Regions from separate parts of the Jeotgalibacillus marinus genome, predicted to be linked through region 1. Evidence: riboswitches for the same ligand, from Rfam matches in the RefSeq annotation. Region 1 holds a riboswitch; each other region holds the start of a gene.
What was found. A riboswitch is a leader RNA that binds a small molecule or an ion and turns the genes downstream of it on or off. The one in region 1 is predicted to bind thiamine pyrophosphate.
Positions count from the first base shown of each region.

Region 2: it holds a riboswitch for thiamine pyrophosphate, as region 1 does, so the genes downstream of both, tenI (thiazole tautomerase TenI) here and tenA (thiaminase II) in region 1, are expected to answer to the same signal.
Region 3: it holds a riboswitch for thiamine pyrophosphate, as region 1 does, so the genes downstream of both, thiT (energy-coupled thiamine transporter ThiT) here and tenA (thiaminase II) in region 1, are expected to answer to the same signal.
Region 4: it holds a riboswitch for thiamine pyrophosphate, as region 1 does, so the genes downstream of both, AB1471_RS03855 (YkoF family thiamine/hydroxymethylpyrimidine-binding protein) here and tenA (thiaminase II) in region 1, are expected to answer to the same signal.

Region 1 covers NZ_JBFMIA010000002.1:330,739-338,709, reverse strand. The annotation lists gene AB1471_RS04650 (S9 family peptidase) at 1-6, shown strand, start outside; gene AB1471_RS04645 (AAA family ATPase) at 211-969, shown strand; TPP riboswitch at 1,848-1,964, shown strand; gene thiW (energy coupling factor transporter S component ThiW) at 2,049-2,543, shown strand; TPP riboswitch at 2,547-2,638, shown strand; gene tenA (thiaminase II) at 2,712-3,407, shown strand; gene thiM (hydroxyethylthiazole kinase) at 3,710-4,486, shown strand; gene thiE (thiamine phosphate synthase) at 4,483-5,106, shown strand; gene AB1471_RS04620 (hypothetical protein) at 5,226-5,828, opposite strand; gene AB1471_RS04615 (YveK family protein) at 6,455-7,210, shown strand; gene AB1471_RS04610 (CpsD/CapB family tyrosine-protein kinase) at 7,164-7,841, shown strand.
Region 2 covers NZ_JBFMIA010000017.1:11,602-19,572, forward strand. The annotation lists gene AB1471_RS13805 (thiazole synthase) at 1-156, opposite strand, end outside; gene thiS (sulfur carrier protein ThiS) at 159-362, opposite strand; gene thiO (glycine oxidase ThiO) at 379-1,503, opposite strand; gene tenI (thiazole tautomerase TenI) at 1,547-2,152, opposite strand; TPP riboswitch at 2,250-2,352, opposite strand; gene tenA (thiaminase II) at 2,801-3,487, opposite strand; TPP riboswitch at 3,613-3,749, opposite strand; partial or broken gene AB1471_RS13830 (Crp/Fnr family transcriptional regulator) at 3,994-4,372, opposite strand; gene AB1471_RS13835 (LCP family glycopolymer transferase) at 4,821-5,900, shown strand; gene argH (argininosuccinate lyase) at 6,021-7,412, opposite strand; gene AB1471_RS13845 (argininosuccinate synthase) at 7,409-7,971, opposite strand, start outside.
Region 3 covers NZ_JBFMIA010000008.1:92,324-100,294, forward strand. The annotation lists gene metH (methionine synthase) at 1-270, shown strand, start outside; gene AB1471_RS10465 (FUSC family protein) at 544-1,566, opposite strand; TPP riboswitch at 1,856-1,957, shown strand; gene thiT (energy-coupled thiamine transporter ThiT) at 2,098-2,655, shown strand; partial or broken gene AB1471_RS10475 (transposase) at 3,103-3,438, shown strand; gene AB1471_RS10480 (DUF6241 domain-containing protein) at 3,495-4,067, shown strand; partial or broken gene AB1471_RS18345 (GntR family transcriptional regulator) at 4,409-4,580, opposite strand; gene AB1471_RS10485 (MurT ligase domain-containing protein) at 5,192-6,601, shown strand; gene AB1471_RS10490 (type 1 glutamine amidotransferase) at 6,598-7,329, shown strand.
Region 4 covers NZ_JBFMIA010000002.1:170,339-178,309, forward strand. The annotation lists gene AB1471_RS03825 (hypothetical protein) at 170-460, opposite strand; gene AB1471_RS03830 (oxidoreductase) at 936-1,607, opposite strand; gene AB1471_RS03835 (SE1832 family protein) at 1,931-2,101, shown strand; gene AB1471_RS03840 (VOC family protein) at 2,229-2,615, opposite strand; gene AB1471_RS03845 (MATE family efflux transporter) at 2,655-4,037, opposite strand; gene AB1471_RS03850 (MarR family winged helix-turn-helix transcriptional regulator) at 4,034-4,498, opposite strand; TPP riboswitch at 4,655-4,761, shown strand; gene AB1471_RS03855 (YkoF family thiamine/hydroxymethylpyrimidine-binding protein) at 4,870-5,505, shown strand; gene AB1471_RS03860 (ECF transporter S component) at 5,506-6,096, shown strand; gene AB1471_RS03865 (ABC transporter ATP-binding protein) at 6,080-7,756, shown strand; gene AB1471_RS03870 (energy-coupling factor transporter transmembrane component T family protein) at 7,737-7,971, shown strand, end outside.

The DNA of each region.
Region 1 (7,971 bases):
ATTTAAGTAAATGAAATCAGTTTTCTCAAACTTTGAGGAGGCTGATTTTTTTCAATAAATAAGCTGATGTTAACGCAAATAAGTATTTTTCCTATATATTAAACCTATTCGTTTATACCTAATGAATAGGTTTAGTTCTCTTGAAGATAGTTAATTCGGTGGAAAAGATTTAATATAAAAATATAAAGGAAAGTAAGAGGAGGTGCGAAGATGGCAAAATTGCGTTCAGAAAACCAATATATTAAATCAGTTAGACTAAAAAGAGACCAAATTAAATCTTTCAATCATTTCCCACTCAATCTCCCTGCCATCCAATCGTTGGATAATCTATTGTTCCATCCAAATATCACCTACATCATTGGTGAGAATGGGATGGGGAAATCAACGTTGCTTGAGGCGATTGCTGTTGCATTAGGGTTTAATGCCGAGGGTGGATCAAAGAATTTCAATTTTTCAAGCTATGACTCCCATTCTTCTTTGGATGAGTACCTACGAGTTGCAAGAGGTGTACAAAGGCCAAAAGATTGTTTCTTTTTTCGAGCGGAAACATACTATAACCTTGCTACAAACATAGAAGAAATGGATCAAGACTCTGTGGGAGGAGCGAAAATCATTGATGGATTCGGTGGAATTTCGCTTCATAAACAGTCACACGGTGAATCATTTTTTGCAGCATTTCTTCATCGTTTTCGCGGACATGGATTATACATATTGGATGAACCGGAAGCAGCACTATCTCCCCTAAGGCAAGTATCGATGCTTGGCCGTATCAATGAATTGGTTCAAGAAGGATCACAGTTTATTATTGCAACACATTCCCCGGTTCTTATGGCTCATCCAGATTCTACAATTATTCAATTATCCAACGAGGGCATGAATGAACTAATGCTTGAGGAAACAGACCATTATACGGTCATGAAACAATTCTTTGACGACAAAGACCGATTGCTTCATCACTTATTTAAATAAATTACCATGGGGTTCAGGGGGATATCATTTTGCTATTACAGTTGATAGTAATCGAACTGAATGCCACGTTTGCTCCGCTCAATATCTCAACAAGATCAATTGACGGTTTTGTCGAATGATATTTTTTATCTAATACAGTAAAAACCCTAAAGAATGGACTAGATTCTTTAGGGTTATCCACTACTCATATGGATTTTGGACTTTCCGTGCTTTCTGCAATGGGTTGCATTACATAATGTACTTTGAATAGATTAGAAAACAGTTTACGCTACTAATCTAATTTATCATAAGTAAGCGCTAATGTGTATAGATAAAAAACCCTATAATGGAAGCGTTATCTATAGGAGTAATCACCTAGCAATAAAAGAAATGTGAGAATATAAATGACACTACCGTATTGATTTTACCTGTTATTTGTTCTTTAATTCCTTATACAATGAGCCTTTGACTCACCTGTTTTCTCCGTGATCTCCTTGATACTGTATTTCTTTGTATCGTATAGATCGTCTTTGATAAAACCCATTTTAATAGAATTGAATCACCTTGAATCTTTAATACTTACAAACATACCTTCCCACTCCTACTTATTATTTTGGGATACTGAACATGTTCCACAAGCTAAGATATCATACACCCCTGAAAGAAAAAACTTAAAAGCCAGTTTTTTCTTTCGGGGCTACAGTAATGCTTAGTTAGATAGTGATAAGGCGATTAGTTCTTATTCTAGATCGATTGCTGGAAACTAAACTAAAACTTTAGCGGATAATTCTATCAATTTTGTTGATCCCTAGTTCACTTTACCAAGTGAGTATTACTTTTAATTGTAAGATTCCAATTCATTTGTTATGATGAATCCTGCTAGATCAATTTCATACTTTTTAAACTACTAGGGGTGCCCAAATTGCGTGGGCTGAGAGGAAAGCGCGTCAAAACTTACCGACTCTTATGGACCTGATCTGGTTAATACCAGCGTAGGGAAGTAGTCGGACGTACTGCGTCTATTAACTCTACCCTTACCAAGTCAGGTCCTACAATGGAACTGGCTTTTTTGTATTTATAAAGAAGGGAGGGGGCGGCTGATTAATAGAACACATTTATTGACCACGATGGCACTCTTTGTTGCGGTTGGCGTAGTCGGAGCTCAGTTTATTTGGTTTCCAGCGGGAATAGCAAAAGCGTATCCAGTACAACATGCAGTAAACGTGATTGCAGCGATCATGCTTGGGCCTATTCCAGCTTTAATTATTGCTTTCTTAATTGGATTGGTACGCAATCTACTTGGACTCGGTACACTTCTCGCATTTCCAGGTGGGATGATCGGTGCGTTACTTGCTGGACTGCTTTATAGAAAATTTAGGCGCAAAGCTTGGGCGGTGGCAGGAGAAATCATTGGTACGGGTTTCATCGGCGCGTGGTTTGCAGTGCCTTTTGCAAAAGTTGTAATGGGAACGACATTTGCAGCATGGTTTTTTGTACCACCGTTTCTGGTGAGCAGCGTGACAGGCGCTGTACTTGGATGGTTTGTTCTATCTAGAGTAAAGCAAGATCAATTAGTGGTGAAAGTGAACCAGTAACCGGAAAACTACTAGGGGTGCTTAAAAAAGCTGAGAAGATACCCTTGGAACCTGACCTGGATGATACCAGCGTAGGGAAGTAGTCGTGGACATCAATTTAAACCTACCTCAATCCATCTACTTCTTCCATTGTCCTAGTAGCTTCCTAAAAAAAGAGGAGGCAATAATATGACATTCACATCGGCATTGCGTAAAGAAAATGAGGATGTATTTCAATCCATCTTTGACCACAACTTCGTACAAGGAATTGGTAAAGGTAAGGTCCCAAAAGAAGCACTCATCCATTATGTAAAAGCAGATTTTGAATATTTAAATGCTTTTATGAAAGTCTATGGAATTGCGATTTCAAAATCGACAACACGTGAGGATATTGCTTATTTCACTGAAAAGATCAACTTTGTATTAAATAGTGAGGTTCATCCACACAATAATTTTTGCGAGCAGATCGGCGTATCTTACGAGGAACTGCAAGGTTACCCTCTGCCGCCAACTGCTGACCACTATATTAAGCATATGATGTATCACGCCCAACAAGGGAGTTTGGGAGAAATTCTTGCGGTATTGCTTCCTTGCCCGTGGACGTATCTTGAAATTGGACAGGAACTAGTGAAGACATATAAACCAACTGTCGATCATCCTTTTTATCCATGGATCAGTTTTTACGCAGATGAACGAGTAGAAACAGTTGTACATACTATGCGCAATCGATTAGATCAGCTTGCTGAAGAATCTTCACCACAAGAACAAATGGGAATAAAAAACGCTTTTCGTAAAAGCTGCCAATTAGAATGGTCATTTTGGGAAATGGCATTTACATGTGAAGAATGGGTAGGAAAAAAAGAGGTAGTAACTGCAAGTGAATAGTCTATCGTTTGCACGAACCGTGGGGGTTGATCCTATCGAGGGTGCAGGGGCAAGCAGATTAAAAAAATTTCACTAGATAAAGAGGCAATATCAACTGAGAGAACCGAAAGAAAGAATACGCATGACAAAGGATGTACCTATTAGAAGGGGCGGTTTCTCATATTTAAGTCAAGGTGATTCTTTATCTAACGCAGATGAACGAGCGTTAAAGTTTGTCACTCTTGGTATTTGACATTCTTTTTCTTTAGGGGAAGGTAACGGATCAAATAATCACTAGGTAGCACGAGAGAAGGAAATAAATTATGAACGCTATGCTTATTAATGAAGTACGAAAGAAGAGACCGTTAATTCATCATTTAACTAATCAAGTCGTAATGAATTTTACAGCAAATGGACTGCTATCATTCGGTGGTACACCGATAATGGCAAAAGAAGAGAAGGAAGCTACCGAAATGGCAAGGATGTCGGATGGTGTACTGCTCAATATTGGTACCATCATCGAACAGGAGATTCCTGCCATGATCCAAGCAGGGAAAGCAGCAAATCAAAAAGGAATTCCCGTTGTATTAGATCCCGTAGGAGTGTCTGCAACCTCTTTTCGTAACGAAGTTGTTCGAAGAATTTTGACAGAAGTAAAACCAACAGCGATTAAAGGGAATGCTGGTGAGCTAGCTCATCTTGTTGGTATTGCCTGGGAAATAAAAGGCGTCGATTCAATTGGACGAGGGAATGTAGGAGAAATTGCTCGAAAAGTAGCGAATCGCTATCAAACGATTGCGGTAGTTACGGGTGAGGTTGACGTGATCAGCGATGGAGAGATAACCATTGAAAATAAAACCGGTAGCGCAATGTTGGCGAATGTAACAGGAGCAGGCTGTCTATTAGGCTCAATACTGACCGCCTGCTTTGCTTCGAACGATTCATTAATGGAAAGTGCTCAGACAGCTGTTGAATTTTACGGCTTAGCGGCGGAGTATACTGTAGCATTACCCGAAGTAAAGGGATCGGGAACGTTTAGTCCAAGGTTTATTGACGTATTATCGTATGATGTGGCGATAGTAAAGGGGGATCATCAATGAATCTTGATGTTAAAAACATGCTCAGAAGGTATCTTGTAATGGGAAGTCAAAATTGTGTACATGAGCCTGAAGAAACACTTAAACAAGCAATCGCAGGAGGTATCACAGCTTTCCAATATCGTGAAAAAGGACAAGGTGCTTTGGTTGGTCAAGCCAAAGAAGAGCTTGGCTGGAGACTGAGAAGGATATGCAAAAAACATGATGTTCCTTTCTTTATCAATGATGACATAGAATTAGTGGAATCATTGGAAGTAGACGGTATTCATGTTGGTCAAGACGATCATCATGTAGATGACGTGCGCCGCAAGCATCCCGATAAAATAATTGGGTTATCTGTATCAACGATACGAGAACTTGAGAGAAGTCCGATTCATCAAGTGGACTATCTTGGAGCAGGTCCTGTTTTTCCAACTTTGACTAAAGTAGATGCGAAACGAGCGGTTGGCATTGAATGGATTACAACGATTAAAAAAAACTATCCAACCCTTCCTATTGTCGGCATTGGGGGAATTGATCAACAAAATGCTGCGTCCGTTCTTAAAGCAGGTGCGGAAGGGATTGCTGTCATCTCTGCGATTACACATGCGATCAATATTGAACAAGCTGTCCGTAATCTTTAAAAGATAGATTCTCACTATCATTAAAAAACCTCGTGCATCTAAAAAAGATGCACGAGGTTTTTTAAAAACATAGATGACATAGTTATAATCCGAGTTTGCTCCTTGTTAAATGTCTGTTGTTAAAACTTCTCCAGAAAGTCCTTTAATGCTAGGTGAAGAACATCAGATTTATTGACCCTCTCAGCTTTGCAGAACTCATCTAAACGTTCACCGATCGCTCGATCAATAACGATGGTCTTTCTTGTCTTATTTCCTTGTGGTAACTGTTTAATGCGTTCATAAAGAGTTTGCTCATTAGCTTGTAACGTTGGGGCAACCTCTTGCCAAGATTTAAGCATTTCCTTAATCACCTTCACTTCAGCTTGTGTGAACTGCTCATGAACATCTGTTGAATTCGGTGTGAATTTCACATTATCTTCAGTGAACTCCTTATTACTTGATGTGACATGTCTATGAACTTTGGGTGAACTCTGCTTCTTTGGTGATGAACTCCGTTTCACATAATCAAAAATGCTCTTATCTAGTGGATTTTCACCCTCTCCTACAAAGTGCCATCCTTTTGGTGTTTGATTACTAAACTCGTACCCTGCAGCCTTTAATGCGTTTCTAAATGGTTTTTCACTTATTCCTGGGATTGCTTTAGCGACATCAGCCGTTTTGACACCCTCAACCGACAACCTTTCTAAAATGCTTCGTATGGATGATTTTTCATCTACACTCATACACTTTTCACCCTTTTCACACGGAATCATATATTTACTATTCGATATAAACAGTGCATGAACCTTCAATCAATTTAAAAAAAGCGTATGCAGAGGTTCAGTAGTATACCGATGAATTTAATGTACTCTTTCAAAATGGGTCTAGGTTTCTAATTTCTTCATATTCACTACCTATAACTATCGGAGGCAGGAGTTACTTTTAGTGAATCATTTATCTAGCATCTCCTAATATCGATGTCTATTGTTCGACCCGACTACCACAGCTAACCGTACATTTGTATATTCATCCCTTAAAACTCATGATTGACAGCAAAATAAGAAGGGTGATACGGCTCTGTTTTGTTCTCTATATTGAACTTTCGACATACACATTAAGATAATTAAACAATTGACTACCATCATAATAAATTCTTTAAAAAGAACATAATATAATGATATAGAAGGTTTTTTCAAACTTAATCCTATTACCACTCATGTAATGGTTGACTTGTTCTTTATAAAGAAATATACTTATGGATAATATAACACCCTAAATTTTTAGTGATCATAGTTGCTCCTTTTATGAATAATGTTCTTTATAAAGGTTTTTCGGTCAAGTGAAATCTCTAAAAGTGAAGGTGATAGTAGTGGCGAAGAACAGCAACAGAAAAATTCAATCTCATTTGATAAGAGATATAAATCTACATGATTATTTTAGTGTAATTAAAAAGAGATTGTGGTTAATCGGATTGATTTTCCTTATTACTACTGGTCTTGGATATTACTTTAGTGAAACAAATAATGTTTCACTATATGAAAGTGATAAGCGAATCATTATTACAACTGACAGTGAATATATGAAAACGCTGATGGTTATGATCAAAGACCCAATTATTATGAATAAAGTCATTGAAGCATTAAAGTTGGAGAAATCTCCTGAAGAACTTGCAAGTCAAATTGTAGTAACTAGAATTGATGACTCGCAGGTGATTAGTATATCGGTAACTGATACAGATCCAGAGCTGGCAGCGGCGATCGCGAGTGAGACAGCTGAATCATTCAAAAGAGAAATTAGCTCAATATTGGAATTTGAAGAGGTTCAGCTATTATCTGTAGCTGCGGTCAATCCTGTTCCTATAAACGAAACTCAAAACAAAAGTATAATTATGTTTGCTGGGTTCGGTTTAATCGCAGGTGTCGGACTAGCCTTTTTCTTAGAAATGTTTGATGGAAGGATCTATAAGGAACAAGAGGTTGAAGAAATTCTAGGTATACCAGTTATCGGTGTAATTTCAAATCTTAACAAAAAGAAAATGCTCGTTCAAAAAAGAAAAAATTCAGATGTAAATATAAGGAGTGAAATCGTTGATATTACGCAAAAAAGGGCAAGTAATGATGGCTAAAAAAAGAAAGAAAAGGAATCTAGTGACCTATCTTTATCCCGACTCTTACATTGCTGATCAGTTTAGAACGATCAGAACGAATATTCGTTTTATCACAACCGGCAGTAATAAGAGAACATTTCTGGTTGCCTCTCCGGACGCAGGTGAGGGAAAGTCGATTACCATAGCAAATTTGGCGGTGTCCATGGCACAGCAAAAAGAAAAAATTTTATTAATTGATGCAAATCTAAGAAGCCCAGTACTCCATACCATTTTTAAACTACCGAATGATAAAGGAATCACAAGTATTTTAAAGCATAAGGTTCCAATAAATGAAGCAATTTGTCACACTGAGATTGGAAAACTAGATGTTTTAACAAGTGGTTCAGTATTTTTTAATCCAGGAGAAATAATAGGATCTGATTTAATGAAAGAATTATTACAAAACGCTGCAAATGAATACGATATTGTTTTGATCGACTCGCCAAGTGTATTGGAATATACAGAAACGAGAGTATTAGCAAATTATTGCGACGGTGTGTTATTGCTATTAAAGCATGCAAAAACCGAATTAGAGAAAGCTTCAGAGGCCATTAGAGTGCTAGATCTTGCTCATTCGCAAATTGTTGGTGCAATTATAAATGATAAATAGACGAGATTTTTTTACTCAAATTGTTCTTTATTGAGAATTATAAATTCTTTATAAAATTTAATACTGAGTGATGTCTCCTTACTATTATCAATGGAGGCACTCGATCATGCTGTGGGTTGAAATAGACCTT
Region 2 (7,971 bases), on a different contig from region 1:
TTGACTTGGTTCAAATATATTCATTCTTCGCACAGAGAACGTTAAAATCTCTGCTTCAGATACTTCTACCGCTTCTTTTTGAACATCAAAATTAGGATATTTTCCCGTACCTAGCAATAATCTTGACTTAAATTCATATGATCCAATCTTTAACATCTTCATCCGCCTCCTACAAAATGTACTAATTCAACTTTATCCCCGTCACAAAGTCTCGTTTCTTGGTGTGATCCTTTTTCCAATATCGTTTCATTCCATTCAACGATCACTACCTTTTGTTCTAACTCAAAGTGTTGCAGTAGATTAGATACGGTTTCCACTGTATTCGGGACTTCTAACTTGTCCCCGTTAATCACTAATTCCATTTTCTCCACCCCTCACTTAGGCTAATTCCGTTACTAAACGATCTAATCGAAAAGGTGCCAAATTGACTGATGGCGTTTTTCCTTCAACCAAGTCGGCGATCACCTCACCGGTTATTGGAGCAAGTAAGATCCCATTTCTATAATGTCCTGTTGCGAAAAATAATCCTTTATATTCAGGGTGTTCTCCTAAATACGGTAACCCATCAGCTGTTTGCGGTCGAGTACCAGCCCACGCCTGCTCCCATTCTGCCTCCACAATAGACGGCATCAGTTTTTTTGCCTTTTCCATCAGCAAGGAGATCCCCTCTATCGTCACTGTTTGGTTAAATGTTCTCGGTTTAACAGTTGCACCAACGATGATTCTTCCACCTTGCTTAGGCACAAGATAACAACCATGTGAAAAGATCGTACTCGATAGCATCGGGCACTGTGTGACCACAGAAAAACATTCCCCTTTTACCGGATAGGTAGCTAGCTGTAATCCTGTTTCTGAGAGTAACTTATTACTCCAAGCACCACCTGCTACAACGACCTTTTCACTCATAAAATGACCTTCATTCGTCACAACACCCATAACTTTCCCATCTGAAATCTGAATGTTATGCACTTCCACAAACTCTTTGATAACTACCCCACGTGCCGCTGCAGATTTTAAGAAACCTAAAGCTAACTGAGGGGCTTCTACTTGCCCATCTTGTTCAATATGCATGGCACCAGTAACAGCATCAGACAATACTGGCTCTTTCCTTCTTACCTCTTCTCCTGTCAGCCAATCGGCTTGTTCCCCATGTTGTTGTTGAATCGAAATGACTCGCTTATATTCCTGCTGTTCCTGTTCATTTAAGGCAACCTTTAGCATGCCTTTATTTTTGAGCTCAATATTTATTCCACTCGTGTCTTTTATTTCATCTGCTAGTTTTGTAAACATCGCTCTACTTTTTCTTGCTAATTGAAAGATGGTTCCCTCTCCATCCAATTCCGCTTGAGCCGCTAGCATTCCCGCAGCAGCTCCAGAAGATTGACTAGCCAGTCGACCCTTTTCCAACAAAAGAACCTTTGCCCCTCTTTTTGCAAGGTTATAGGCAATGGCGCCTCCATTAACACCCCCACCTACTACGATCGCACCATACCTATCGCTCATCAAAATCACCTTTTCCTATAAAACTGTCTAACACATGCCATTGTTAGATTAACAACTTTCGATTATATTCCTTTACTGTTGCTAACGGATCCTCTGCTTCTAGTACCCCTGACAACACAGCAACACCCTTTGCCCCCGCTTCGATGACCCCCCTAACATTTGTAGGTTTTATTCCACCTATTGCAACGACTGGAATAGACACAGCATTAGCAACGATTGCTAACTGTTCTAAACCCCTTGAGACTGCTCCTGGTTTCGATTGCGTGGGAAAAACATGTCCAAAAATAACATAATCTGCACCATGTTCTTGTGCCATTTGAGCTTCTTCGATTGAATGAACCGAACAACCAACCCTTAAGCTCGCAAACTGTTTTTTTACAATGGCAACAGGTAAGGAATGGTAGGCTAGTTGCACTCCTTCTACCTTTAATGCATAAGCCACATCTATTCGATCGTTGATGATTATTTTAGATAACGGAACCCTCTTGTCCGTTAATAACTTCGCCATCTCGAATATCTCTTTAGCTGTTTTTGACTTTTCACGAATATGAATGGCATCAATATATGGATGGATCGAACCAACAATTTCTGCTAATTGTTCTGGCTTCTGCCTTCCTGTTGATATGACATGTAGCTTTTCTTTTCTCATAGACGATCTCCTCTAATGGAAAGCGTAGATCTTTTTTCAGATCAATAAAAAAACCACCCCAGCATTGGAGTGGTTTTTGGTTATATGTAAAAACTATAACTTACATTTTCCACTTCCCTACGCCAGCTCTAACTAGATCAGGTTCAAAGGGTCTGGATTATCTCCATCTCGGTCTTTAAAAGACTCCCCTAGTGTTTTTTTATTCTTTTGTATAAGACTAGAATAACATACCGCTATCATTGCTAAAAGAAAATACTAAAAGATTACTTTTCCTCACTAACAGTTGATGTAGATTGTATGTCACTATCAAATAATTCTTGCACCAGAACCGCGTCAGCGATGACAAGATAGTTTAGATTCAATGGATTGGTGATTACAATACTATACCAATTTATTTTACCGTCTTCAGTAGGCGCATCCTTCGAGAGAAATTAGTAGAAGAACATAACGGTATACGTCACGACAGCACGTTTTCTTAATCCTGACTTCTATCACCAGCTTATGGTTATCATTCTCAACTAAAATAATCAGGACACCTCAATGGCTAATCATAAACTTCAAGGTTAGTGGACAAAAAAACGGCATCTGCCACCGGATGCCGTTTCCCATTTTATTTATCTGGTATCCTAACCTCACCAAACGCTTTTTCTATTTGTGACTTAATGCATCTTCTTGGACTGGCCATTCCTCTAATTTGTAAGCCATTTCCCAAAACGAATATTCGTATTGACTACTAATCATAAAATGTTCTTTCATACGTTCAAGGTCCTCTGATGTAAGCGTTTCAGCAATCTTGTCTATTCTATTGATTTGTTCCTCGACTAGCGTTCTGAACCATTCCCCACCATATGCAGCGATCCACTCTTGGTAAATCGGTTCTTCAGGGGAACACGACTGAAGTTTCTCCCCAATTTCATAGTAAAGCCAGTAGCAAGGTAATATGGCTGCGATAATATCGCCTAAATGCCCTTGATACGCGGCACGATACATATGTGATGTGTATGCATAGGCAGTAGGCGACGGCTTGAAGTTCGCTTGTTCTTCTTCAGTAATTCCAAGACGACTTGAAAAGTTCTTATGTAAAGCTAATTCCGCTTCATACGTTCCTTGAGCATGAGCTGCCAAGCTATTTGTTGTCTCCAAATCGTTCGCCCTTGCCGCACCTAAAGCTTGAACTTTTGCAAAATGAGACAAATAGTAAGCGTCTTGCATGACATAATAACGGAAGCTCTCTAAAGGCAATGTCCCATCACCAATTCCTGTAACGAAAGGATGCCCGAAGCTCGCTTCCCAAATGTGATCTGATTCCTCTCTTAAAAGCTTTGAAAATGTCATTTTAGTAGCCTCCCCAATAATATTGTTTAACTCCCCTTACTTCCCCTGATCTATGGCAAATAAAAAACCACTTTCTTTACAAACGTTAGAAAGTGGTTGTATTGGAAAAATAATTAACATCATACTGATCCGCAACGCCACTTCCCTACGCTGGTGTAAACCAGATCAGGTTCTAAGGGTCTTAAAGCTTTACTTTAATCTCAACCTTTTAACAAGCAAACGATTTCCATTTACCTGTTGGAAGGTCCCCCTAGTGGAAGATATTACTATTCAATTGCAAAATAAAATGCTACATAGAAAAGCCATCCAGTGACCACTTATAAGTAATGTCGACAAAACCAATTGGTCCGAACGATGACTCAAACTGATTTTATCACAATTACTCGTACCTTTAAATACTTGTCAAACACGAAAGCAACAAGAACTCTATGAATACGTTAAACTGAGTCTCTCTTTCACGGCAATCTACGTCACGATAGCCTTGTTTGAAGGGTGCGAGCAATGGATTACGATTCCATTACTATTTTTCTATTAATTTGAATGTCATTTTTGTTCAGGCGTTTTTTAATGAACAGCATAACATAACGATCTGCCCCCCAATAGTAACTTGCTGAACCAACTAATAATAGAATCATTGCTACTGTCATTAAATTAGAATTTGTACTAACTGTTCCAGCTAACAAAAAATTAAGATTCATAAATGTTCCTGCAATTAAAGCCGGAGCCGTCAGACAACCTAGAATTAACCCAAGACCAACTAAAAATTCATCCCATGGAACTAACACATTAAATAATTCTACATTTGGTAGGGCGAAGTTTTGAAGAAATAATGCGTACCATCCCTTGAACGGCCAGGTTATCTCCACTCGCTTTTGCAAACGCTCCATTTTATTCATTTGTATTTGTAACATGGTCGTAACATGCCAGTTATATAATATGCGTATACTTGTAAGATCTACTTAGGTTGATAGAATTTACGAATAGTTAAACTCATATGAATAGCAGTCAAGCTATATGGAAAAAGGTCCTAGTAAAATAACACATAATGGAAGGAAGTCAATTTCAAAATGGACAAATCCCAAAAGCTCATATAAAATTTATGTTTAGGTTATAAGAGAAGAATGCTGCTCTTAGGTACCTCTTTGTTGTTAATATCTATTTTTATCATCCTAAATTCAAGATAAAGGGATAGCTATTGGAGTAATTCCCGTAACTGGCCTTGTTCTTCCATATAAACTACGGAGGAAGACAGTAGGGATTGTGTTAAACGTTCAGATTCGCACACATAATTTTTTATTCTACAAAAAAACATCGAAATGAGGAAATAAAACAAATGAAAAAGAAACTATATTGGACTCTAGGTATTTTCTTAGGAGTAGCCATTGTAATTATCGGTATAAACGCACTCTCTATTTATAACGCAGTTAAAGGGACTACGGATGAAATATATGTGCCTCTACCAGACAAAGACCAAGAGGCTATCACAACAACAAATAAAAAGTTAGAGAATAAGGAACCAATTACGATTCTGCTTATGGGTATTCATAAAACCGATGATGATGCGAGAGGACGAACTGATTCGATCATCCTTGCGACTGTCAACCCTGAAGATGAATCTGTAAACATGTTTTCTATTCCTAGAGACACCAGAACCGAGATTGTCGGGAATGATAGTGTTGATAAAATTAATGCCGCCTATTCTTTTGGTGGTACTCAAATGGCCATTGATACAGTTGAGCAGTTCTTAGATATAGACATCGATTTTTATATCAATTTACAAATGGAAGGTTTTGCAGATTTTGTCGATGCTGTTGATGGAGTTGACGTTGATAATGACTTTGAATGGTTCGATACACAAGGCCTTTATAAAAAAGATTATCTCTATAAAGAAGGAGAAATTCATTTAGATGGTGACCAAGCTCTTGGATATGTACGTATGCGTAAATTAGATCCACGTGGAGATTATGGAAGAGCAGACAGACAACGTCAGGTCCTTACTGAAATCATTAATAAAACAGCTAGCTTTTCTTCTTTTACACGATATCAGGATATTTTAGATGCAGTCGGAAGTAATGTGGAGACCAATCTTTCTTTTAGTGACATGCAGTATATTGCAAAAAATTACTATTCAGCAGGTAAAAATATAGAAAGTCACCAAATTGAAGGTGAAGACTTGGATATTGGTGATGGTGTTTCTTATCAGCAGGTTAGTGAAGAAGAAATTCAAAAATACCATAATATGATTACAAATCAGATAGATGATGAAACGAATTATGGATCAAATCAGATAGATGATGAAACGGATCATGAAACGGACCAACTAGATGATGAATGGAATTATGAAACAGATCTAGATAATGAAACGAATTACGAATCAAATCAGCTAGATGATGAAACAAATATATACCAATAGAAAAACTAAGCCTCCTATTTTAATAGGAGGCTTTTGTTGTCTTACTTATTATTTATAAATGGTTAGTTACAAACTATGAGTAACATTTGAACCAAAATAAAACTCTCACAAAGGAGAGTTTTATTTGACCGATGCCTTTGTTGCTAACCATTCCTTCGCTTTATCCAATTGCTTCGCAACTTGTATAAATCCTGTTCCACCGGCAGATTCACGACGTTTCACTGCTTGCACTGGATTAAGTATATAGTAAATATCTTCTTCTATCAGGATTGAGGCTTCTTGAAACGTACGAAGCGGCAAATCTTTTAAATAATTGCCTTGTCCAATACAAACTAATACTAGCTTCCCAACAATTTCATGCGCTTCTCTAAACGGCACACCTTTTGTGGCTAAATAATCTGCTAGCTCGGTTGCGTTTGAAAAATCTTCATTTACCACTTGTTTTAAACGCTCTTCATTCACCTTCATTGAATCGATCATACCAGTGAATATTTTCAGTGATCCCATTAGTGTGTGAACGGTGTCGAACATCCCTTCTTTGTCTTCTTGCATGTCTTTGTTGTACGCAAGTGGAAGTCCTTTTAAAACGGTCAACAAGGACACCAGATGCCCAAATACTCTTCCTGTTTTCCCGCGAACCAGCTCGGCCATATCAGGATTTTTCTTTTGCGGCATGATGCTGCTACCAGTTGAAAAGGCGTCTGACAACTCAATAAATTGGAATTCTTGGCTTGACCAAATGATCAATTCTTCAGCGAGTCTTGATAAATGTACAATCGTCATCGAGGCATTTGATAAAAATTCCACAATGAAATCGCGGTCACTCACAGCATCCATACTATTTTCATAAATTCCTGAAAAACCTAGTAATTCTGCTGAACGCTCACGATCAATCGGAAAAGTTGTGCCCGCTAATGCACCCGCTCCAAGTGGTGATAAATCAATTCGTTTCATCGAATCTTCAAAACGTTGATAATCACGTTCAAGCATCCAAAAATAAGCGAGTAAATGGTGTGCAAACGAAATTGGCTGTGCACGTTGCAAGTGTGTATAACCAGGTAATACCGTCTCAACATGAGCTTCCGCTTGTTTCGTCAAGGCTCCCTGTACAGCACGGATGAGCACTTGAATGTCTTTCACTCTAGCTTTTAAGTACAAATGCATATCCGTTGCGACTTGGTCATTCCGGCTTCTACCTGTATGAAGCTTACCACCTACTTGACCAATTTCTTTAATCAAGAAATGTTCCAAATTTAAATGTATATCCTCGTTAACAACTGAATATTCCAATTCACCATTCAAAGCTTTTTCCTTTAACACCGCGAGACCGCCTAAGATTTCATGTACTTCTTCGGCGGACAAAATTCCACATTCTCCAAGCATCGTTACATGTGCAACTGAGCCTTGCAAATCTTCCATCACAAGCTGTTGATCGAAGCCAATCGACGCGTTAAATTCTTCCACCCATTCTTCAGGTGATTGAGCAAATCTTCCTCCCCAAAGTTTACTCATGATACTGGCATCCCTTTTTTATGCACCATTGAGTGGACCTTTGTAGGTAGTCCCCAAAGCTTGATGAAGCCAACTGCTGCAGTGTGATCAAATTCATCGTCCACTGTATATGTCGCAAGTTGTTCATTGTAAAGCGAATTCGGTGATGTTCTGCCTTCAACAATTGCATGGCCTTTAAATAATTTTACACGTGCAACACCGTTAACATATTGCTGTGTTTCTTTTAAGAATGCTTGTAGTGCATGTGTTAAAGGTGAAAACCAAAGTCCTTCATAAATCATTTCAGTCATTTTCTTTTCAATGACTGGTTTGAAGTGTGCCATTTCTTTTACAAGGGTTAGATCTTCTATCTCTTTATGCGCATTCATTAACGTGACAGCACCTGGACATTCGTAAACTTCTCTTGATTTAATACCAACGAGTCTATTTTCAACGTGATCAATTCTTCCAACACCGTGTTTTCCTGCGATATCATTGAGCTTTAAAATCATCGTTGAAAGCGATATTTGATCACCGTTTAACGCAACTGGGACACCTTTTTCAAACTCAATTTCAATCA
Region 3 (7,971 bases), on a different contig from region 1:
GTTCACCAGCAAATGCGTGATCGCTGGGGCTTCCCGGATGCTGTGGACTTCACCATGCAAGAGCGTTTCAGTGCTAAGTATCAAGGCCAACGTTTTTCATTTGGCTATCCAGCTTGTCCTAATTTAGAGGATCAAGAAAAGCTGTTTAAATTGATTCAGCCCCAGGAAATCGGGGTTGAACTGACAGATGGGTATATGATGGAGCCGGAAGCCTCGGTTTCCGCGATTGTTTTTGCTCATCCGGAGGCTAGGTATTTTAATGTTTTGTAGGATTGAACGCGAAGGTAGAGGCAATCAAGCACGATAATTCTAATCAATCATGCGATGTGTATTTACAGAATCAGGGACATAACTACAGATTATGGTGGGGGCATCAGCGGTTATGTGCAGTTTTCCGAAGCTTAGAACTCGTTTATCGAAGTTAAGGTTTCCGTTATCGAAGCATACTCTCACGTTATCCACGTTTAGTGACTATTTACCTATAGTAATTTGAACAAAAAGCCGTTTCCCCAGCAAAGTCCTCAGGGAAGCGGCTTTTTTATACTATAAATCAGACGGCGTAGCACTTGGCACGCGGATGAAATCTTTTCGTTTACGGAGTAGGGCATGTATAGTCAGTAATTCAAAATAAATATAACTTTTTACAGGAAGCTCTTCTTCATCTGTTTGGTCCTTCAATGCACTTCGCATCGTTTGAAGGGGGGCGCGATCGACTGGTTCCATATGTTGTGTGCTGTGAACACGTTCGATTAACTGAGACATAAGCAGCCTAACATCTGCTATTTCTTTTTCAGTCCATTGAGGACGCTCCTCCAATGGCAGGCTTATTAAATTGGTTAAATGATAGGTTAACTGTTTTAACAAATAGATCTTTTTTTGATGCAAGTGAACCGTGCGCATCTCATCTCGTTTGTATTTATGGTATTGCCATTCTTCAAGTTGAAACCGGCAAAGAGTTTCTGTGCGCTCAAGCTTGTAGCGCAAGTGCTCTGCAGTCGTTTCTAATTCACGTGAACGGATTTTCCCAGTAAATAACTCTTCTAACCGTTGCTCAAAAATTCTTGCAAACTCGTGCTGAGATTGATCCAACTGATGCTTGATTTGTTGCTCGTATTTTGGTGGTAATAAAACAAAATTTACAATAGTAGAAGTAAATAGACCAATTCCCGTGGTTCCTAACCGTGTTAAAAAGGTTAGGAAAAAGTGATCTTCAGTACCAGGAATCATCGCAACGGCTGTTAATGTAGCCACAAGCATCCCTGCATCAAGACGTAGTTTATGACACAACCAAATGGTTACGACTGATGCGATCGCATAGGTTAAAGCAATTTCACCTAGCCAAAAAGTTGTAAGCATTGCAATGGCTCCACCAATGGATGAAGCAGGAAAGCGTATCAACCCTTTACGAATTGAATCAGCAGCGGTTGGTTCAATCGTCACAATGGCAGTAATGACAGCAAAAATGACGGGTAGATTAAGTGATTGGCAAATGAGTGCAGTTAAAAACACTGCAACACCAGTTTTCACGATTCGCCCTCCGACAAACCGATTGGTAATCCATTTCATACGAGGTAACATCCTTTATAGAAACATTGTAAAATAGTATTTAGATGGTCTTATTATACATATTCAATCATCCAGCTCTGTACTTTAAGGCTTCTCTGGTTTAGCCGCACAACCTAGTAGGAAAAAAGCGCCTACTTGCGTTGCGCACCCTATGCTTGTCGGGGTTAAATGAGCAGTTTTTGCTTTTGTAAATTCCAATTTTCTACAAGTATAGCATAGGATAGCATGAGACGAAGGAGAAATTTTTAGATGACAATATTTTTAAAAGGCGCTACAATGGTGTAGATGCAATTGCCACAAGGGGAGCCATAATGGCTGAGAGTGAACATCTTGTTCAGACCCTTTGAACCTGTAAGTTAATGCTTACGTAGGAATGTGGATGGAAACAGGAGCGGTATGCAATGTCTTGATTTTAATTCTAGGACATTTCTTTTTTTATGTACTTTGAGATTAATGATTTTCTAATAAAGTAGTAAAATGGCAACTGTTGAATTCCCTTCGTGCGAGCTACATGCAAAAGGAGGAATCAGAATGGAACGTACTAAGCTTTTATATTTACTTGAAATAGCAATCTTCTCTGCAATTGGTCTTATTTTGGACAAGCTTTCATTTTCCGTTTGGCCACAAGGTGGTTCGGTTAGCTTTGCGATGGTGCCGATTATTTTAATGGCGTTGCGCTGGGGGCTTAAAGGAGGTTTGTTGACAGGGTTTTTAGTCGGTACTCTTCAAGTCGTACTTGGAGGATCGTATATTATTGACCCTGTTCAAGGAGTTCTTGATTATCCAATCGCTTATACTGTTGTTGGATTGTCAGGGATTTTTTCTGGGGTAGTTCAACGTACGATGAGTGATGGGAAAATGAGAAAAGCAGTTGGATTTATTGTTTTAGCAACATTTGTTGGAATCCTTCCGCGGTTTGTTTGTCACTTTTTCGCAGGTGTTATTTTCTTCGGATCAGGATCACCAGGCGTACCAGCATGGCAATATTCTTTAGCTTATAACGGTTCTTACTTAGGACCTGCCTTTATTCTTACAGCAATCGTGACTGTTACCTTACTATCTACTGTACCAAGAATTACAACAAGGTAATGTTAAATGGCTTTGAATTTTTAACCAATTGGCAATAACGATATCCATAATATACGGGTTTCTCCTTTTTGTTAGGGTATCTAATATTTATAAATATGCCTTTTACACAACCGATAAACTTTCTATTTCACAGCCTTCTAAAATTATCTTTTAAAGGGAAGATCACTTCTGGATAGGATAAGTCAGTAAGTCAAAAGATATTGGAAAGAAATTTTAACATGGAGATTAGCAGAAATTCATAAATTAAATAGTGTCTTCGAAGAGTATTCTCGAAGGCATTTATTTTCCAGTTTCATTATTATCTAAAGTGTCAAGAATTGCATAACCTAAAGCCTGTCTCGTTCACTCGAGATGGGCTTTTTTGATATTACGGAACACATAATTTCCTAGAGTTGAATATTGAATTCATATTTTTTAAGTCAATTAATAGGATGAATAAAGAGTAGCTTGAATCAGCTTCATACGGATCGCGGAAGTGAATTCAAGAATAAATTGATTAGATGAAGCCTTAGAAACATTTGAAATCAAGCGTTCTTTGAGTATGAAAGGGTGCCCATACGATAACGCGGTTGCGGAGGCTACATTTAAAATCATCAAAACAGAGTTTGTGAAAAAACGTCACTTCGAATCGATAGCCCACTTAAAGAGTAACTATTTGATTATGTGAACTGGTTTAATGGAACAAGGATTCATGGAGGATTAGGCTATTTGAGCACAAGAGATTACAAGAATTTACACCCTAAAAAAACTGTCTATTTTAGTGTTGACATACCCGCTAAATAACGTAAGTCAGTAAATACATAGCTGTAACTGAAAAAAATAATGAGGGAGGCTGTTTGGTGTTTAATTTTACGTTTAAGGTTATCTTATTATCTGTACTTATTATTGTGTTGGGTATCGGAGTTTTGTTTTTAACTGTGAAAAATAGGACAGTAAGTGAAACAGAGTTACCGCAACACATTGCTGACATTGTTGCACAGACGGATGATAAAACGTTACAGAATAATATTGAAGTGATAAACTTTGGTGTAGATGACACTGTTATAAAAGATGAAGTTACTGATGATGTGGTGCAAAACGTTATACATGGGATGTCTCATCAAAAAGTTGATGCAGAAGAAAAATGGGCTAGTATGAATATATTAATGACGGAGAAACGGATTGAAGTCTTACGTGAACAAGTCCGTGAAAATGAGGATCACTTAACGCATTATGATCTTTATATGGACATACTTGATCGGTGGGGGATAGGAGATTTTTCACAAGCAGATTACGACCATAATCTTATTTGGGACTTACAAGGTGGTATAGTTGGTGAAGCAGAAGGACTATTAAGTGAGAAGGCTGAGTACAATTACATTCTTAATTTGTATTGGGATGAATTAAAAGGGATGATAAAAAAACTGGATTAACATCTGTGCAGTACTTCATTGATTTAGAAGCAAAGGATGTTTTAGAACTGTTTGAAACATATATTACAGGTAATCCAAAAGGTGCAATTTGTGTGATTTTTAAAGATTATTCTAAAAGTAAAGCATTTAAATTAATTTGTAGAAATAAGAAATAAGTATATTTTTGTTAAATTATTTCTTTTTTATAGTAAGAGGTTATTTTAAAAGCAAAAAGCCTGCTAAACCGAATATGGCTGATTTAATACCATTAAAACAAAAAGTAGAATAAAAGCAAGTAACCCTAAACTTATACCTGCAAAAATCCCTTTATATGGAATTTAATAAATGAATTATTCCTACAAAAGCTCACGATACACCTTCTGAATCGTATTCGGATTGATTGTCAACTCCTGTCAAGAGACCGTACCGACGGCAGCTGATCATCCTCACTTAAAACTTCTCGCATCATCAACATCTTCAACTGTTCATCAACTGCTCATAAATAGTGACTCGACTTTTCGTTTCTAACGTCAACGTCAGCAACCTCCTAACCACAAAGAATGCACCATCTGTATTACGTTAGCAATATAGTTAGTCAAGAGTAATTTATTGAAATATTTTAGTAAGTGGGGTATGATAAGTGATTATGAACTCCAAAAAAAGCGATGTATTATCACATGTTCATTTTGATCTTTAGTCATTTAATGTCTTGTATCACTATATCTAGTGAGTTGTCATTTATAAGAGATTTCATTTTTTAAAATCTAGAACAAGCAAATAAAATAGATAAATAGGGAAACCCCAAGACAAAAGAAAAAAAGAGAGATACTTGGCGTTAGAAAGGTAAATAAAGAGAAATATGTGTCGTATTTTTTGGGAAACTCTCTTTAAAACAAGGAAGTAATAAAAAATTTTTTAAAAAACACACGTAAAACGTAAAATTCACATGAAACACACATGACAATTTATAATTAGTTTTAGCCTAACCAAATTGTTAATTGAAAAACAAAAAAGGGGGAGAATAACATAAAAACTATTACTCTTCTAACATTGCCATTAAGTCTAGGAATTGCATTGGCGAATATTTCGACAAAATTATAGTTAGATGTACAAATCACCTTAGGAATGAAAGGAAGAATTGCTGTATGAATAATCAACAAGAGTCGACAAAAATTAGAGCGGCAGAATCTGCGAATGATCAGGGAGCAATCGGGAAGTTCCCAAAAACGAGAGCAGTCATGGCGATTTTAAGCGCCAAGATAGCCAAAAAAGGGAGTCAGTTACTTGGAAAAGGTGGAGGGAACATCCCTGGGGTAATCGCACGGAAAGTGGATCGTCGCATATTAACGAAACTTGCCAACCAAGTCGAAACTACCATTGTGCTCACGGGAACCAATGGAAAAACTACCACTAGTAATCTACTCGCAGCGATTTTACATGAAACTGGAAAACCGGTCATTCATAACGCCCTAGGAAACAATCTCCTTTCAGGAGTGACTGCATGTTACGTGGATAGTGCCTCTATTAATGGCAAGTTGAATCAACCCTATAAATATGCTGTCATGGAAATAGATGAGAGCAACATTCCTCTCGTCTTAAAGGAACTCACTCCAACGTATGCCTTAGTTACTAATTTTTCTCGAGACCAGTTGGGTCGCGTGGGAGAAATAGATTTACTCGTTGAAAAAGTTAAAAAAGGAATCCAGCCCACTCCCGCCACACTCGTGTTAAATGCAGATGACCCCCTTGTGATGCGAATGGAGAGTCTTGAGAATCCTAAAGTTCATTTTGGCATTCATCCGAACGCCTATGACTTTGAATCGTTTAGCATGGCTGAGTCGAAATTTTGTCCTGATTGTGGAAACGAATTAACTTACGACCATCTTCATTATGGACATTTAGGGTTGTTTCATTGCACGTGCGGCTTTAAACGACCGACCCCTTCATATGAATGCACGCATATTGAAGAAGGAGATCTTTCCTTTCGGGTAGATGAACAGCTGTATCAACTGTCCATTGAGGGCGTCTACAATGTGTATAACGCACTCGCTGCCATCGCGGTGGCACGTGAACTGGGGATCGAAGAAGAAGTGATCGCTCGGGGCATTATGAATTATCGTTCTTCCAATGGACGGATGGAACGGTTTAACATTAACGGGGGGGCGCGCTTGCTCAATTTAGTAAAAAATCCTGTGGGTATGGACACTACCTTGTCTGAAGTGATTAAAGAAAAACAAGCCAAACAATGGGTCTTTGCCTTTGACGAAAAAACCCACGACGAAGACATTTCATGGATTTGGGATACGGACCTTGAACGAATCGCGAAAACCGAGTATACGCGTCTCATTTGTTGTGGCAACCGTGCACAAGAAATGGCGTTGCGTCTTAAATATGGAGGGGTGGACGAATCGTCTATTGTCGTCATTGAAGACAAGAAACAAGCCATGGAGGAATCCTTCAGAGAAGCTACGCCCACATATTACGTACCTACTTATACGGCTTTATCCACTGTACGAAAGTACTTACAAAAAAACAACGAAGGTGAGAAAAAATGAATCTAACCCTCTTTCACTTTTACAGTGATCAATTAAATTTGTACGGCGATCGAGGTAATGTGATCGCACTAAAGAAACGAGCTGAATGGAGAGGCATTACCCTCGATGTCGTTGATGTGAAAGCCGCCAGTGCGGTAGATTTAACAAAAGCAGATGTCTTACTTATCGGCGGGGGACCTGATCGACTACAGGCCCTTTGTACGGATGATCTACGAGGCATTAAAGGAGAGTTTAAACAGGCAATTGATGACGGAGTGAGTGCCCTTACCATTGGCGGAGGATATCAGCTTTTAGGAGAGTATTATGAATTACCTGATGGAAAAAAACTCCAAGGGCTTGGCGTGTTGGATTTTTACACCCATTCCCCTTCTTCTGGTCCAAGGGAGCGGCTCATTGGCAATATCTTACTTGAATCGCCTCGCTTTGGCCGCATAGCGGGCTTTGAAAACCACGGAGGACGCACGTATCATGACTATGAAACCTTGGGTGATGTCGTGGCAGGTCATGGAAACAATGGAAAAGATAAAAAAGAAGGGCTTCTCTATAATAATTTGATCGGGACATATCTGCATGGACCTGTTCTTCCGAAAAACCCTGCCTTAACCGACTTTTTACTCGAAGCGGCGTGGAAACGAAAAACAGGAAACCCCCTTCCTCCCTACGAGCAGAACGAACTAGAAAACGCTGCGAACCGCCACCTATGGGACGTACATGAAAAGAAAGTGTGAACCTAATCTAAATGTGAACTGAACCTATAAAATGGACAGTTTAATAAATTTGACTAGGTAGCTAAGAGATGACCTCGTGACTCGGGGTCATCTTTTTAATTCCCATTGATATAGATGTTGATTGTATTCTTCGATATATAAGTCAGTTAATTCCTTTAATCCCCATAAACTCTTGCATCCTTTATATTCGACTTCATCTATAAAATGATCAAAGAAGGGTTCGATCGGAGCTTATTCCAACAATTTCATTGTGAAACTGATTTGGATGTAGTAGCTTCCTTAAACTTTTCTATCGTCTTTTTATAAACAAGATCTATTTCGGAAACATGATAAGCAATTATTTCATTCGTACTTCCAGAACACACACTATATTTCGACGGTGTTCTACAAAATAGAGAGATCAGAAAAGATAAGTCCAATTACCTAAAATAATGGGTTTTCTTTTAATAACGATTGTTACCGTAGATTATTACTTATAGGTAGATAGGTGTATATGTTAGAGTAGCTTCAGAGTTTTGACAATTTACAACGTTATGAGGTTTGTATTATATAGAGAGAACCCTATTGATAATGGGTCCTATCGAACTTTATAGTTTATAGTTTCTCATATACATATCTCAAAATAGATAAGTAAGATTAACG
Region 4 (7,971 bases), 160 kb from region 1:
AATACAATTAAAATCATCAATCTTAATAAGAAGAAATATTATTTCTGTGAAATGTTTATATTTTATATTGAATACTTTTTACCAATTGCCTTTTCATGTGCCTAAAAACAGAAAAGCCATCCCAATTGGAGTGGCACGACATCAGATAGATCCTACAGGATCACTTCTACTATCTTTTTCTATAAGAAATAACAATATTAACGACTGACAAAAGAACGATAGCTATAAACAAATATGAATTTTCATACATTTCTAGGTTTATTTCATCTGCCGCATAGCCTAATACGATAAGATCTAACATAGAAACCACTACAAAAATAAATGAAATGACCACAACAGTAACCCAATTAATTAGCTTAAAATGCTTACTAAAAAAAGTAACGATCAAAAACAAAACAATCGAAATGACTAAAAAGAATATAAACGTATAGTTGATAAAATCGAAAGCCTCATGCGACATCACAACAACCCCCTTCATGGATAAAAAAATCTACTTTAAAAAGAAGTTTATGAGTTACACTGATGGATTACATGCTTTAAGAACAGATTGCGTGTAGCCTACGCTTTTACGAGCTGGGAGAAAATCCCGTAAAGCACTATCAAAAAAGACGCCATCTTTTTTCAAGAAAAGCGCCCGTTTTATGGCTTAACAAATTATCTGTTAAGCCTTGATAAAAATGGCTCAAAACGTATAATGACGGATAGAATTCAGTGTGATTCGTCAGTCAAAATTTTAGAACCTTACTTGTTGATCCAGGTTCATCTTCCCATGATTTGAAAAAATCGTTCAGGCTTCGATACATCTTAATCCTAAAATATAGTCATAAATTATTCTTCTACATTATTGTTGATATTACCTTCCAGATTCGAATTCTTTTTTCTTGTTTAATATCTTCGTAGGAATGCAAATAACTTGCCCCGGCATTTGGTGATTATCATTCTTTTATACGTTCAACTTTTTCAATAGCTGCTGAATTATGAACGATAACTTTTTTACTTGGTGGCATTAAGGCGTTTTCAACCATGGCAAGTGCGACTTGCTCCGCGTGAATAGCGCGATAAGAACGCAGCGGACCAACCATTGTCCAACCTATCAATCCCATCATTTTAGCACCAACTATTTCTCCTAAGCGGAATTCTTCTCGATCGCCAACCAGGAGTGATGGTCGAAAAATTTGCAATCGTGGTAAGTCCATTTCTTTTAATTGTTCTTCCAACAGGCCTTTTATACGATTATAAAAAAAGATAGATGATGAATCGGCACCTATTGCTGAAATAACAAGGAATTGTTGTGCATTATTTTTTTTGGCAATCGAAGCAAATTGAATTGGATAATCCAAATCCACTTGGCGAAACGCTTCTTTTGATTTTGCTTGTTTCATTGTCGTCCCTAAACAACAGAATACATCATCTACAGGTCCAATGTCTGCGCTCTCTAAATCGTTGAAATCAATTTTTTTTACTTTAATCTTAGGGTGGTGTTGATCTACAGAGCGTCTTGTAATCACGATAATTGATTCATATTCATTTCGACTACAAAGCTCTTTGACTAGCTCCTGCCCTACTAACCCAGTTGCCCCAATAACAGCTCCTGTACGTTTATTCATATGTATTACCACTCCTACTGTACAATTTATTTTTATTTAACCCGGCTCCATTAGAGTGGGTAAAATGATGCAAAATTATCACATGCGCATAATCTAGGCATATCGCTCTTTTTATCTGGTTTTTCTCTGTTCCTAACTTCACGGACTACTTGATACAATTCTAGATTAGTATAAGCCGTTGGACTCAGTGAAAGCAAGATAGTGGAAGTAAAGCGTCTGAGTGAAAACTTGATTGCATTTTAAGGAATCTTTAATACAACAAAAAAAGCGAGCTGCCATTTGCTATACTAAATAAAAAAATAGATTAAATGAGGTGCATTAACTTGGATAAAAACACAATTGAACAACGCATTATAGAGTTAAAGATGGAATACGTTCGTGCGCAGGATGATTTAGAAAAGCATGAATCAGTTGGAGCTGATGCAACATCTGCCGAAAAAAGACTCGTGATAATTGAAGCGGAACTAGAGGAACTGAGGAAACTACACTTGTAAGGGGAGTTAATAAAGTTAAAAGAACGATGCACTTTTTGAGCATCGTTCTTTTATTATAAAAACTTTAGGAATTATTTATTTGTAAGCAACGTCTCTTGCCGACCGAGGTTAAACGAGCACATCCGCTTTAAAGAGGTGCTACAATTTCAACTTTTATACGGTCAGGGTCCTCCGCATAGAGAGCATAATGACTAGGCCCACCAGCATATGGGTACTGGTCTTCATACAACAAACGATCCCCCCGCCCTTTTATTTGAGCGGCAAGTGAATCAACTTGCTTTTTTGATGATGCATAAAAAGCCAAATGATTCAGCCCCACTCGCTTGCGATGATACCCAGCTTCTGAGTGTTCTTTGTCAACCTGTACAAACACAATGTAAGTATCACCATGCTTTAAGCTAAATCCGTGTTCCCAGCTTTGAAATGACTCATAGCCAAGTTCATCTAATAACCAAGTCCAATATTCTCTTGTTCGTTCAAGATCGGAAACATACAACTCAATATGATGAAGCACTCACTTTCCACCCTTTCATATACACAAATTTCTTCTTACCTATCCATTCACTTCCACCTCACGCAATTTCTCCTGGGCAGGTGCTTTTTGAAATAGGGTTGAACGATCTCTCCAAATGAAGAACAGCGATAGTACAAATGACAAAATATCCGCTATAGGAAAGGCGATCCAAACACCCACCAAACCGAAGAAGGATGGTAAAATAAGCACGAGCGGAATTAAGAATACCAGCTGTCTAGACATTGATAATACAAGCGATATTTTTGCCTTACCGAGCGCTTGATAAAGACCTCCCGAAACCATTTGAAAACCAATGATTGGTGCGGCAAGGAATACCCAACGCATTGCTTCTTCTCCGCCTTTAACCACTGTCGGATCAGTTGAAAAAATAGACATCATAGCTCCAGGGAAAAGCATCGTTACAACCCAAACAAACGTTGCCAGTCCACTTGAGATGATGATTCCAAGCTTTAACGTGTCACTCACTCGATGATAAAGCTTGGCACCATAGTTGTAGCCAATAATCGGCTGCATCCCTTGAACAATTCCAAACATGGGCATGATTGCGAACATCATGATTCGATTAATGATTCCAAAAATCGCCACAGCCGTATCACCACCATGCAACACTAGCATCCAGTTAACAGCGATAAACATAAAGCTTCCTGCTACTTGACGGACAAACGTAGCTGAACCAATCCCAACAATCTCTTGTACAACATTCAACTTTGGCACTAGTCCAATCCATTTAAACGTAAGCGAGCTTTTTCCCGTCCAGAAATACAAGAATATCCAAACTGCCCCTACCGCTTGTGAAATAACGGTTGCAATGGCTGCTCCAGCTACCCCCATGTCTAACCAGAAAATAAAAATTGGATCCAGCACGATGTTCAATCCCGCTGAAATAATCATTGTCAGCATGGCCACTTTGGCATTTCCTTCAGAACGAACAATATTATTGGATGCCATCATAAAAGCTTGAAAAAGAGCACCATACAAAATGATTGACATATATTCACTCGCATAAGGAAGAACATCCTGTGTTGCTCCAAATGCAACTAAAATCGGATCCAAAAAGCTTAATGACAATCCAACCATTATTATACTAAATAACCCTACGAGCCACATAACATGACCGAACACTTCATTGGCTTTTCCTAATTTCCCCTCACCAAGTCTTCTAGAAATAATAGATGCTCCACCAATTCCAATAGCTGCTGCAAAGGCTGTGATGATCAATTGAAGCGGGAAAGAAATAGAAAGTGCAGCTACCGCTTGTGTGCCCACGCCTCGTGCGATATAAAATGTATCTGCGATATTGTATAATGCCATAACGAACATTCCTATAAACGCCGGAAGCGAAAATCGCATCATAAGTTTAGGTATTTTATCCGTTCCTAGCTGAGTACTTTGCTGTTTCATTTTTCTTTCACTCCTTCCTCTTGTTTGATTTTAGCGATGGCATTTGTGGCCATTCTTTTTAAAAGACCAACTACAATGACTTTTTCTTCATCCGTAAAATCTTCTGTTAATGTATTGGTCCAGTCTTTCAAAATAGATCTGATCATCGGCTCCATGTCCAAGGCTTTTGCTGTTAAGCAGACAAGGTGTGAGCGTCGATCTGTAGCATGAGGTTTTCTTGTTACATAGCCCTCATCTTCAAGTTTTTTCACTGCGCGAGCCGTAGTCGTCTTATCAATATTAAGTACATTCGCCATCTGTTCCTGCGTCTGCTCTTTTTTTTCGAACAATACCATCAAAAATTTCACTTGTCCCTCACCGAGCCCATACTCGTCGAAAGTTTTGCTTAAGTGCATATATCCATAACGATGAACAGTAGACAGCCACCGTCCAGCCGATTCATATGATCGTTGATTTTCCATCTTTATACTCTCCATTCCGTTTATTTCATCTGCAATCCATTATAGCAAAAAAGTAGTTGCATTAGCAACCTTTCGTGAGCAGAAGTATAATTTGCTACTTTACAAGAAGTACATCAACCATTATGATGAACGTGGCAAACAAACTGCATATGAAAGTCGATACACTAGGGGTGCTCGTAAGGGCTGTGATGAGAACATTTTGTTCCGATCCCTCATTACCCGATCCAGATAATACTGGCGTGGGGAAGTGTGGTGACTCATCATTCACAGTAACTGGCGAACGTCCGACTTGATGATGAAGTAGCTGCATTTCCTTTCAAGGATGCAGCTTTTTGTTTTGTCTAAAAACACATCATCAGGGGGAATTATATATGTCAAATACTCAATCACCTGAAACACCAGGCACAGGAATCGCATGTGGAACAAGTCAAATTGTCGGCTGTCGCTTTTCTCTTCACCCGATGTCCGATTCCTTTGTTTCTCTTATCAATGAAGCTTTTGAGAAAGTAGATACCTCGAAAACTTGGCGTTTCACCGACGATGTGAGCACCTTGGTCCGAGGACGTGAAGAACACGTTTTTGACGTGGTCAAAGCAATGGTTCTTCACGCAACGAAAACAGGTGTTCATGTCGTTTTAACTGCTACATTTTCAGTTGGTTGCCCAGGTGATTCTGACGGTGACACGTTTATGGCAGAAGATAATATTCGTTTAAATGAGCCCAACGTCAAAAATCTTAAACAATACGTTTCTTCTCAATTTGCTCTTTACCCAATGGGAGATCCAGATTATATGGAAACCATCATGGATCAGGTTGAGTTGGCGAAAAACCACGGCACACTAAATAAAAGCGTTCACTATGCGAGCGGCCTTCATGGAGATATTCATGATGTTTTTAACACATTAGAGGATGTTTTTAACAATGCCAAGAAAAGTAACAGCGCACATATCGTGATGACAGTAAACATGAGCATCAATAGTCCCTCTCACAAATCAGAGGAAAATTAAATGTTAGCTAAATGGAAGCTCTCTGAAATAATTGTCTTGTCTGTTTTAGCGGTTGTCTTCGGTGTGGTGTATCTTGCATTCGTTCAATTAGGTAATGTGATGGCCGGAATAATGGGACCGATTGGCTATGAATGGATTTTTGGTATTTGGTTCATCGTTTCGATTATCGCTGCTTACATCCTTCGTAAGCCAGGTACAGCATTTTTATCTGAAACGATTGCTGGTACGGTCGAGGTGTTAATCGGAAGTGCAACAGGTCCAATGCTAATCGTAACCGCAATGGTTCAAGGTGCTGGAGCTGAAGCCGTCTTTGCTGCAACACGCTACAAACGTTGGAGTGTTTGGGTACTGATGCTTGCTGGTATGGGGTCGTCTGTTACAAGTTTTGCGTGGAGCTATTTTATTTCAGGATACGGTGCGCTAGATTCAGGTTATGTCACACTTATGTTCGTGCTGCGTTTAGCAAGTGGTGCCATTTTAGCTGGTTTACTCGGGAAATGGATTTCTGATGGGCTGTATCAAACAGGCGTATTGAACAGCTATGCCATTGCACGCGCTAAAAAGAGGGATACATATGAAGAAGCGTCTTGATCACGTCGTCATCTCTTTTGACCAGGTAACCTACCGACATTCCGAAGAGCTTGATCCTGTTTTAAATGAACTTTCCTTTGTAGTAAATCAAGGTGACAGTGTACTGCTTTCAGGACCGAGTGGCGCTGGCAAGAGCACTTTAACAATGTTAATGAACGGGATACTACCAGAAAACGGAAACGGTGTAATAGATGGACGAATTAAATGGTTCGGAACAGTCTCTACCAACTGGGTTGCTGGGTCCATATCCAAAAAGATTGGAGTGATGTTCCAAGATCCTGATAGCCAATTTTGTCAGACGACCGTTGAAGAAGAAATTGCTTTCGGACTCGAAAATCTCCATTTACCAAGGACCGAAATGGTTCAGCGTATACATACTTCTTTAGCAAGCGTCGGATTAGATGGGTTTGAACAACGAACGATTCACCAATTATCTGGTGGCCAAAAACAGCGAGTGGCCCTTGCTTGTCTACTCGCCATGAAAACGGAGATCTTGTTACTAGATGAACCGTTCGCCAATATCGATCCTTTATCAAGAAGAGAGCTAATTGCTTGTTTATTTGAATTAAAACAAACGTTTGATTTAACTATCATCGTGATTGATCATGATCTTCATGGCTGGGTCGAATGGATTGATCGCGCTTTATTGCTAGATACAGACGGACGCATTCAATTGGATAAACCGATGGATAAAGCTCTGAGTGATCATTATGACGTTTTTGAAGAGTTGACGATTGCACTTCCACTCTTTATTCAAGTGCAGAAGATCCACGGTCAGTGCGTTTATGTAAAGGAAAAACATTGGAAAAAGCATGCGAGCGAACAACAATGCGATCTACTTCACGAAAAGATCAAAATTAAGCCAAAAAAAGAGACTAACACCCCTCCTTTAATCCAAGCAGAGGCACTCACGTATTCAGTTGAAGGGAAAGACATTTTACAAAATGTTGATCTAGATATTTTACAAGGAGAAACCATTGCGTTTTGTGGCCATAATGGGGCTGGAAAAAGTACGCTCGCCCTTTTGTTGGCAGGTCTCTTTAACCGCTATACAGGGAAGGTTTATCTCCAAGGAAAACCTCTAGAACACCTTTCTTCACAAGAGGTTCGCAGTCAAATTGGCTATGTATTTCAAAATCCTGAGCATCAGTTTGTTGAGCATACAGTCAAAGAAGATGTTGGCTTTGGCTTAAAACTAAAACGGTTACCTGAAGAAATTGTGTCAGAACGAATTCAGTCTCAGCTGCGATCAATCGGACTAGTAGGTTATGAAGATCACCACCCTCTCTCTTTAAGCCAGGGACAAAAAAGAAGGTTAAGCGTTGCGAGTATGACAATTGATGACCAGACACTTCTTTTATTGGATGAACCAACCTATGGACAGGATGCAAAGTCATTAAAAAACCTTGTTGGCATGATTCAAGAAAGAAAACAGCAAGGAAAAACGACTGTTATGGTTACCCACGATATGGAGCTTGTTCAGGAAGTTGCTGATCGTACGTTGCTTTTATCAGACGGAAAAAAGATTTTTCAAGGTCCGACATCATCACTTTGGCAACTCGGAGAAGAAACGTTGGAACAGCACGGGCTCGTTCTACCCTCCTCTGTGAAATTGCGTACGTGGTTAGGAGGTCTGCCACGTGTGGCTACACACCATTAACCCATCGATTAAAATGCTGACAACACTATTCATGATTGTCGTTCTAGCGTTTTTTTTGGACCCGTTTCTTTATCTCTTTTTTTGGTTCGGTCTTATCCTTATTACTTTCACGCTGGCTCGTATTTCATGGAAAACGTGGGCACTGCTCACTGCGCCATTTCTCTTTATGGCAATTGGCTATGTATGGACCGCCATGTTATTTCCAAATAAAGCAC